One region of the Paenibacillus sp. sgz302164 genome, then DNA from elsewhere that is predicted to be linked to it. Evidence: riboswitches for the same ligand, from Rfam matches in the RefSeq annotation. Region 1 holds a riboswitch; each other region holds the start of a gene.
The links. Region 1 has a riboswitch for cyclic di-GMP ahead of AC0LWT_RS26290 (S-layer homology domain-containing protein). Riboswitches for the same ligand answer to the same signal wherever they lie in the genome.
Positions count from the first base shown of each region.

Region 2: it holds a riboswitch for cyclic di-GMP, as region 1 does, so the genes downstream of both, AC0LWT_RS10525 (RHS repeat-associated core domain-containing protein) here and AC0LWT_RS26290 (S-layer homology domain-containing protein) in region 1, are expected to answer to the same signal.
Region 3: it holds a riboswitch for cyclic di-GMP, as region 1 does, so the genes downstream of both, AC0LWT_RS04285 (transglutaminase-like domain-containing protein) here and AC0LWT_RS26290 (S-layer homology domain-containing protein) in region 1, are expected to answer to the same signal.
Region 4: it holds a riboswitch for cyclic di-GMP, as region 1 does, so the genes downstream of both, AC0LWT_RS37155 (fibronectin type III domain-containing protein) here and AC0LWT_RS26290 (S-layer homology domain-containing protein) in region 1, are expected to answer to the same signal.

Region 1 covers NZ_JBVYOL010000017.1:160,035-162,237, reverse strand. Annotated here, with positions in the region: gene AC0LWT_RS26295 (amidohydrolase family protein) at 1-684, opposite strand, end outside; cyclic di-GMP riboswitch class I at 976-1,087, shown strand; gene AC0LWT_RS26290 (S-layer homology domain-containing protein) at 1,143-1,688, shown strand.
Region 2 covers NZ_JBVYOL010000005.1:179,575-181,777, reverse strand. Annotated here, with positions in the region: gene AC0LWT_RS10530 (YesU family protein) at 1-315, shown strand, start outside; cyclic di-GMP riboswitch class I at 592-702, shown strand; gene AC0LWT_RS10525 (RHS repeat-associated core domain-containing protein) at 1,056-2,203, shown strand, end outside.
Region 3 covers NZ_JBVYOL010000002.1:180,765-182,967, forward strand. Annotated here, with positions in the region: gene AC0LWT_RS04275 (MFS transporter) at 1-387, shown strand, start outside; gene AC0LWT_RS04280 (class D sortase) at 462-1,136, shown strand; cyclic di-GMP riboswitch class I at 1,193-1,281, shown strand; gene AC0LWT_RS04285 (transglutaminase-like domain-containing protein) at 1,295-2,101, shown strand.
Region 4 covers NZ_JBVYOL010000045.1:33,443-35,645, forward strand. Annotated here, with positions in the region: gene AC0LWT_RS37150 (copper amine oxidase N-terminal domain-containing protein) at 1-781, opposite strand, end outside; cyclic di-GMP riboswitch class I at 1,092-1,186, shown strand; gene AC0LWT_RS37155 (fibronectin type III domain-containing protein) at 1,237-2,203, shown strand, end outside.

The sequences.
Region 1 (2,203 bases):
GCCGAAGCCAATATGCATGGAACATACCGCACCCAGTTCTCTGGCAAGCTGGATTTCCTGAACCGATGTATCCCAGTGACTAAATTCCGGTCCTCTAATGGCTAACCCCATCGTTAATAATTGATCATCGGAGGAAAAATACTGCTGTTTTACGCGGCGCACATCGTCAGTAACCATTTTTTTGCTATCACGGTTCCAATATTCGGTTTCACCGGAAGCTCCGTACGCGAACACGGCACGAATGCCGGAATGCTGCAAGCCGCGAATCAATTCGTCCGCATGATCGGGAGAATAAATCATCGTCCAATCCAAAAGAGTGGTTACGCCGGCATTGAGCGCTTCCAAAGCTCCCAACAGGTTAGCGGCATAACAATCCGCGGGCCGCAGCCTGCTTCCAAACCCGCCATAATAAATGTTTTGCAAATAGGTAGGCAACGACCAGTCGGCGCCTATAGTTCGCACCAAAGATTCCCAAACGTGCCGATGGGTATCCACCAATCCCGGCATGACAATCATATCCGTTGCGTCGACCATTTCACAATCCGATACTTCGAGATCTTCTTGAATCGTTGCAATGACAGAGTCTTCTACTAAAATGTCCGCTTTCTTAAAATCCCCTAAAGATTTGTCCATCGTCAAAACGCAGCCGTTTTTAATTAAGTAACGTCTACTCAACCTTCCCATCTCCTTTGACAAATGAATGGATTTTACAAAAGTGATGATGAAAAACGAATTTACATCTAATGCTTACAAAAAAAATATTACATAATTTAACATATTTGGTCAAGACTTAATTATGACACTTGCTCAAACGTAGCTCTAAGCTATGATGAAGAAAGAAAAAGATCGGCGCGTGTTCAAGTAGGTGCAAGAAATAAATATTTTGTGGAAATATGTTAGATTATGGGTTAATATGGGACTTGTATTAAATCTTATGTACTATTTTTATAGTTTTAAATGCCTATGAACCAACTGAACACGAAAAGGCAAACCTGTTCGAAAGACAGGGACGCAAAGCCACGGGCCTACTTCTACGAGGGATATGTCGTAAGACATTTCTCGGAGAAACGGCAGCCGGGTTGCCGAAATCGGTTGGTTTTTTGATTTGAGAAAAGTAAATTCATTCCTTTGGGGGTATACAAATGAAAGTATATTGGATTGCATCACTGGCAACTGCCGCACTACTTGGAACTTCCATTCACGCTGCCGGGGCCGATTCTACCACTGCTGCGCCGGGAACAAAAGCGATAACTACCGCCGGTACGGCTTCCACAGGCAGCTTCAGCGACACGAAAGGACATTGGGCGGAAACGACCATCGCTGGAGCCATTCAAAAAGGCTATGTCGACGGCTATCAAGACCATTCTTTCAAACCGAACGAAAAAGTGACGCGCGCCGAGTTTATCAAAATGGTCGATACCGCGCTTCATCTTTCGGTTTCCGGCGCCGCCAGTGGCAGTGACTGGTATTTGCCGTACATTAACGCGGCGGTCACCGCGGGGATTCATCAATGGAGCGACTTTACGAGCGGAGACTGGAATACGCCGATGACGCGTCAAGAAATGGCGCGCATAGCGGTTCGGGCGGCTACCGGCGACAAGAACGCGGATGACAAGAAGTGGATGTACCTTGCGACGAAAGCCGGGCTGATCACCGGCCTGGACGATAGCGGCACACTAGATCGATGAGGTTTATTTTGTTTGCTTCGATGATGAGAATTTTGATATATATCGTAATAAGCTCGATAAGTATTAGGAAAATTTCCCACTAGCTGCAGTTAAGTCTTATTTTTTTGAATTACAGGAGTTGATCTAAAAATGGAGGATGCCCTACCACTTCAACCAAACGATATTAACGACGATCTGGCTCTTTCAATTGTAAGGGCCGTCCTAGATGACTTACAGGGTAGATACGGACTTGATCGAATGATTCTAGGTGGTTCTGACCGAGACGATCAAGAGACCCTCATTTCCATGTTTGAGCATTGGAGGAAATTGGTTTCCCAAAAGCTTTATTTATAGGGATTGATCACGGAAGAATTTAAAGCAAAGACCATTTGATTTGTTAAAAATATGCCATTCTATATTCCCGTTAACATAATCAAATTCCCATGAAAATTCGATCATTTTTCTCCATAAACTTCTTTCTACCTTCACTAATCTCACTGAATACTCACACGGGTCAAAATTTATAAAATTTAATT
Region 2 (2,203 bases), on a different contig from region 1:
TTATGGGAGGAGGAGCGCTCTTTTCATACCTGTAACTTAAGAAAAAGTTACGGTTTTCATCTGGCCGCGCAGGGGGCCGATCCGCTGCCGCCCGTGCTCGACGCGAGAGGGCCGTATCGCATGCGCGTGATCGTTCATGGCGGGGAGGTGCTGTTCGCCATCAACGATCTTTTGGTGCTTAAATGGAAGGATGACGGTACGACTTACGGCCCTATCCTCGGCCAAGGACGGATCGGGTTTCGCCAAATGGCCCCGCTCATCGCCGAATACCGCAACCTGCAGGTGCATCGGGTGAGAGAAAAAGGTTCCAATTAGCGCGTTCGAACGGGTCGCAGGCTGCCGACGGATCGTATCGGGAGCCTGCCTTTTTGTTGCCAAGCGACCTTGTGCCCCGCTTCAGTTCAGCAACCCTTGAGGAAAGGAACGGGGTGGGGAGAAATCGTTTCAGTGGCGATTTTTCGCGAAATTTCGCATACTTTGGATAAAAATTGAAATTTATATTGATAGTCAACAAGAGTATGGGTTATTATGGATAGAGTTATGGATCGAATGTACTATTTTTTATAGATTCGTCTACCTATGAACCAAGTGAAAATGAAAAGGCAAACTTGCTCGAAAGACAAGGACGCAAAGCCACGGACCTACTTTTCCGGGATGCATGTCGCAAGACATCTCTGGAGAAACGGCCGCCGGGTTACCACAAGCGGTTGGTTTTTTGTTGTTGAAAGCAGCTCAGAAAGCGAGATGACATGCGAGATGCCGACCTTCTTTTACCAGAGATCACCAAGAATTATTTCCGAAAGGAGGCTTTGAAACGAAATTTTTAAGTTGATAATCGATATAGTTACGGTTCTGATCAGTTCCAATCGGACTTCAAAATCGGCATAAAGATAAGAGAGGAAGGGGGCTAATCCGTAGGTATTAGGTTAAAATTCAACAATGTAAGCGCTATTATTTTGAATGCTGACTGTTTGCAATTTTTTGGTGATAATATCACTTGATTAGCTTAACCGTTTATTGAATTCTTATTTTATATTACTTGAGGTGAGTTATTTTTGAAAAAGATTACTTCATTATTACTAATATTAACAATATTATTCTCCATATTGTTCAAAGATGTTGATAATACCATTTATGCGGCGGATACTTCCAACACAATAAAAGTAACTTCAATAACTGCAAATTATGGTGATATGTATTTCAACCCTACATTTACCGTTACCGGAACTAATTTGCCTTCCTTGGAATACAAGACAAGCATGAGTTACGGTGGATATGGATATAGAAATTTCATGTTGGTAGAGAGTAATGATGCACGTAATCCGAGTGGAATACAGATTGGTTACAAGGATAATAATGTAGGAATAAACGTTATCTCTAGTTCCAGCACACAAATGGTATTTCAAATCAGTGCAACAACCCCATCACACTATACCAGTAATATAGATTTGTATTTAGCACCATCGGGAAGTACTGTTCAACAACATCCAAGTTTTTATGTAGGAAGCTTTAATTTGAGTACATTAGCTCCCAATACAATAAAAGTAACCTCAATAACTGCAAACTATGGTGACATGTATTTTAACCCCACGTTTACCATTACCGGAACTAACTTGCCCCCCTTGGAGTATATGACATATATGAGATTCGGTGGTGAAGGGTATAGAAATTTCATGTTGGTAGAGAGTAATGATCCACGTGATCCGAGTGGAAAACAGATTGGTTACAAAGATAGTAACGTAGGAATAACTGTAATCTCTAGTTCCAGCACACAATTAGTATTTCAAATCAGTTCAACTGACCCATCACATTATACCAGCAGTATAGATTTGTATTTAGCACCATCGGGAAGTACTGTTCAAAAACATCCGAGCTTTTATGTAGGAAGCTTTAATTTGAGCACATTATCTCCCAACACAATAAAAGTAACCTCAATAACTGCAAACTATGGTGACATGTATTTTAACCCCACGTTTACCATTACCGGAACTAACTTGCCCCCCTTGGAGTATATGACATATATGAGATTCGGTGGTGAAGGGTATAGAAATTTCATGTTGGTAGAGAGTAATGATCCACGTGATCCGAGTGGAAAACAGATTGGTTACAAAGATAGTAACGTAGGAATAACTGTAATCTCTAGTTCCAGCACACAATTGGTATTTCAAATCAGTTCAACTGATCCGTCACATTATACCAGCAG
Region 3 (2,203 bases), on a different contig from region 1:
CGCTTCGACAGCCGCTGGCTCCTCTTTTGGTATTACGGGCTGCGCGGTCTTTCCCTGCTCTTTTTGCCGTATGCGCTTGATTCAAGTCCGATGTCGCTCTTGATTTTCTCGGTCTTTTACGGGCTTGATTGGATTGCGACGGTCCCTCCGACCGTGAAGTTGGCTTCGAAAGAGTTCGGCAAAGAAAAGGCCGGGATGATTTTTGGCTGGGTAGTCGTCGCTCACCAGTTAGGCGCATCGGCAGCGGCATATGGCGCCGGATTGATGCGGGACTGGATGGGGACTTATACCATTGCCTTCATCGGCGCGGGATTCGTCTGCCTGCTTGCCGCAGTTATGGCCGTGCGGATTTCGAGAGCGGGAAGCGCGGTTCGTCAAGCGATGTGATGGATTTTGCCAGGAGAAAGAGGTATAATGCCCAATAGATATGAAATCGCGCTAAACAAAGGCAGGAAACCCGCATGATAAGAAAAATCGTTTCCCTGGCATGCATCGTCCTCGGCATCATCGTTTTTCTTTACCCGACGGTCAGCGATCGCTATGAGAGCTATCAGCAGCAAAAAATTTTGCGGCAATGGCAGGAAAATTTGCGCCATATCGATGAACCGGCCCCCGAGACGGATGCGGCGGCGGTCAGCGCTCCTTCTTCGGCCGGGACATCCGCAGAGATGCCGCCGGTAATCCCTTTGAGCGCGGAGCCGACAGCGATGCCGGCAGCGATGGAGCTGAAAAATATCGAGGGCGTTTTAATCATCGACAAGATTAATTTGAAGCTGCCGATATTAACGGATGCGACGCCGGGCAATCTGAAGCTGTCCCTTGCGAGCATTGCCCATACAGGCAAAGCGGGCGAAGTGGGGAATTATGCCATTGCCGGCCACAGGAACCTTACTTACGGCAAAAATTTCAATAGGCTGGACGAAGTGGACGTAGGAGATTTGGTCGAAGTGGACACAGGCAGCAAACAGTTCGTGTACAAAGTCGAAAGCAAACAGTACGTTCTCCCGGAGGATGTCTGGGTGTTGAACGGGAACGGCAAAGACAGCGAGATTACGCTGATTACATGCCATCCGATGGAAAACCCGACGCACCGCATCGCAGTCAAAGGAAAATTAATAGAAACTAAGACTAGTTAAACGGACAAGTCTATGATATAATCGCTCTATTAAAAAAATAAGATTTCGGTGCTTTCCACCGATAAAGGCAAATCTAGCGAAAGCTAGAGACGCAAAACTAAAGGGCCTTCCTTAGCAAGCGCTAAGTTGGCAGCCAGTTACCGAAAGGAGAGTTTTTTATGTTCAAAAAAACCTTTGTATCCATGATGGTCGTTGCACTTCTTCTGATCCTTGCACCGAAAGGGACTTACGCAGCTTCCGCTCAAGCGGCAGTAGACAAAAGCCTTCTGAACAAAGGAGTCGTTACAGTCAACTACGCGAATGCGAAAAATACGAAAGCCCTCGTCCGGATTTCCAAAGGGAACGTCAAATTTGATTATAACCTGGCTGAAGGCGCCCAGTATCCTCTGCAATTAGGCAACGGCAGTTACACTGTTCTCGTTGCGGAGTCGACAGGCGGCAACAAATATAAAGTAGTCGCGCAAGAAACGGTCGATTTGAAGATGGACGACGAAAATGCAGTGTTTTTGCAATCCATTCCGCTCATCGATTGGAACAAAGATACCAAAGCGGTTGTGAAGGCCAAGGAACTGACGGCCAAAGCCGAGACGGACAAGGACAAAATTGCCGCTATTTATGCCTATATTACGGCAAATATTACATATGATAACGATAAAGCGCAAACCGTCGAGGGCGGTTACATCCCGAATTTGGATGAAATTTATGACGCATCGAAGGGAATTTGCTATGATTATGCATCTACTTTTGCGGCCATGGCAAGAAGCGTAGGCATTCCGACCCGTCTGGTTATGGGTTATTCGGCTGAAGCGCCGGAAACTTATCATGCATGGAATCAAGTTTTCCTGAAAGATACGGGCGAATGGGTTACGATCGATACGACGTACGACTCGGCTCGGGTACAAGGCGGACAAGACACGCCGATGCTGAAAGATGCTGCAAACTATACGATCACCAAAATGTATTAAAAGCGAAGTTCCGCTCCGAGAGCGGGAAATACAATAGATGAAGGAACTTGCATTCGAACCTGAGTGCGGGTTCTTTTTTTGTTGCGGCTGTTTGTTCAGTTT
Region 4 (2,203 bases), on a different contig from region 1:
TAGTCGATTGTTCCTCCAAATCGGGGTACTCTTCCTTCAATTGTTCCTGAGAAATTCTCATTTGCTCCTTCACAATCGGTACGACCGCATCGTACAGTTGGCCAAGCAGCTCTTTCAAGCCTTGCTCATCGGCGAGGACGTTCGTCAGGAACAGTTTCAAAAGACCGGCGAGCTCGCTGCCTTTTAACTCCACATGCACTTTTTGCATGTTTAGCGTCTCATTGTTCACTTGCTCCGTAGCGTCGGTTACGGAGATTGTATTCGGGTTCGGCGCATTGTTGAAGAAAAACTTATAAAGGGCAGGCCGCAGCTGCTCTGCGCTATTCGTCAGCTTTTGCCTGATTTCTTGAGATAACGGCGCCACCCTTCCGTCAGCCGCCAATGCCGCCTGGTCAAAGACGATAGGCTTCTTGGCGCCGTCAATATGTACGATCATCTTGGTACCGTCGATGACGAGCTGAAAAGGAATCGTCCCTTTGGCGTAATTCCATTCCCCATCGATCGATGCGTGCTGAGCGTCCTGCATTTTAGCGCTGTTGATCGTCAGCTTTGTATGTTTGAACGTTTCAATCAGCGCCTTTTCTTTGGGATCCATCTGATCGCCGCTGCCTGTAATTAGCTCCAGCGCAATTGAACCTTTGGATACCGAGGACTTAACGGTTCCGGTATTTTGCATAGCCTGCCCGAGATCAAGACCCTGCACGGCCTGACAGCCTGTCAAGGCGATCAACAGCACAACAAGCGCGGCGGAAATCCACCATTGCCGATGTTTCTTTTGCATATGAAATCTTCTCCTTTAATTTAATTAGGTATGAGGCAGAATGTCTGATAAATTATACGCGAAAAAACGCCGAAGGACTCGCCGAGGTTAAGGAGATTTTATGAAATTAGTTATGCAAAATATGCATCAAATTAAAATCGACAAAAGATTCCAAAAAAAGAGGAAATATTTAAATCTAGTCGTATATTATGTTGTAACTAGGTATACAGGCATATTTGTTTATAGTATAAAGGTAGGTATGAACAAATCTTTTTACCTATGATAGCATCAAACGAGTTTTGAGTGCCGCACATAAGCGAAGACCAATTGAAATTGAAAAAGGCAAACCTGATCGAAAGACAGGGACGCAAAGCCACGGGCCTAAACCGTTTCAGACCGAAACGGTACGGCAGCCGGGCCGCCTATTGCAATTGGTCTTTTTTGTGTAAATTGAAAGGGAAATGGAGGATACAAATATGAAATTTGGGTTTCAAGCTGTTGTCAGGGGGCTCTGTCTATGCCTGCTGCTGCAGTTGTTCATTCCTTTTGCAGAATCGTCGTATACATATGCCGATACAGGAGCGTGGAATGTAAAGGTTAATTTCCAGCCTGCAACTTCACCTGTACCTGAAGGATTTTTGCCAGACTCGGGAATGCCGTTCAGCACGCAAAATGGATTCAATTATGGGTGGAATAGTTCTCACACGGATTCTACGGTAAGCGGCAGTACTTATCAAACTACTCCGAATGATACCGCAATTCGCGTTCATAAAGGCGGGGTCTGGGAATTCGAAGTAAACAACGGCATCTATGAAGTTAAGGTAAGTGTCGGCGAGTCCGTGTATTCAAGCAACAATACTGTAGTTGTTGAAGGAGTAAGCTTTTTCGATCGTATCCCTCTTGAGGGAGGGCAGCATGTCATTGCAGCAAAATCTGTTGAAGTTGCGGACGGCAGATTAACGGTCAGTTCCGGCGATGCGGAGGAAGCGGAGACGGCTTTACAGTTCATAGAGCTAACCAAAGTTGGCTCTCCCAGCACTTTGCTCGCCCTTTCTGCTGCCAGCACGCCTGTTATAGGGCCGCCGCCCGAACCGAGAAAAGTGCATGGGGACAAAGTACTGCTTTCGGGCAAGATGAATAACGAGCATAATGCTCCATCTTATCTGCAAGTGGATGGTCTGCAGGAGGAAATAGGAAGGTATATGGATGTAGAAGTGCAGCGAGTGAACCAATTGCTGTCTGATTTTGAACAAAAAGCTGTTGCATACGCGAATTGCGATCCGGTCTCACTGCAGCGCGCAATCGACAATAGTACGCAAACCCCTTCATTTATTAAGGTGGGGCACTTGAATCTGAATTCTTCGGTAGTTTTCGGAAGTCCCTCCAAACCGGTTGTAATCATTGCGGATGGAATCAATACGAATACCAAATTAAGCATAGATG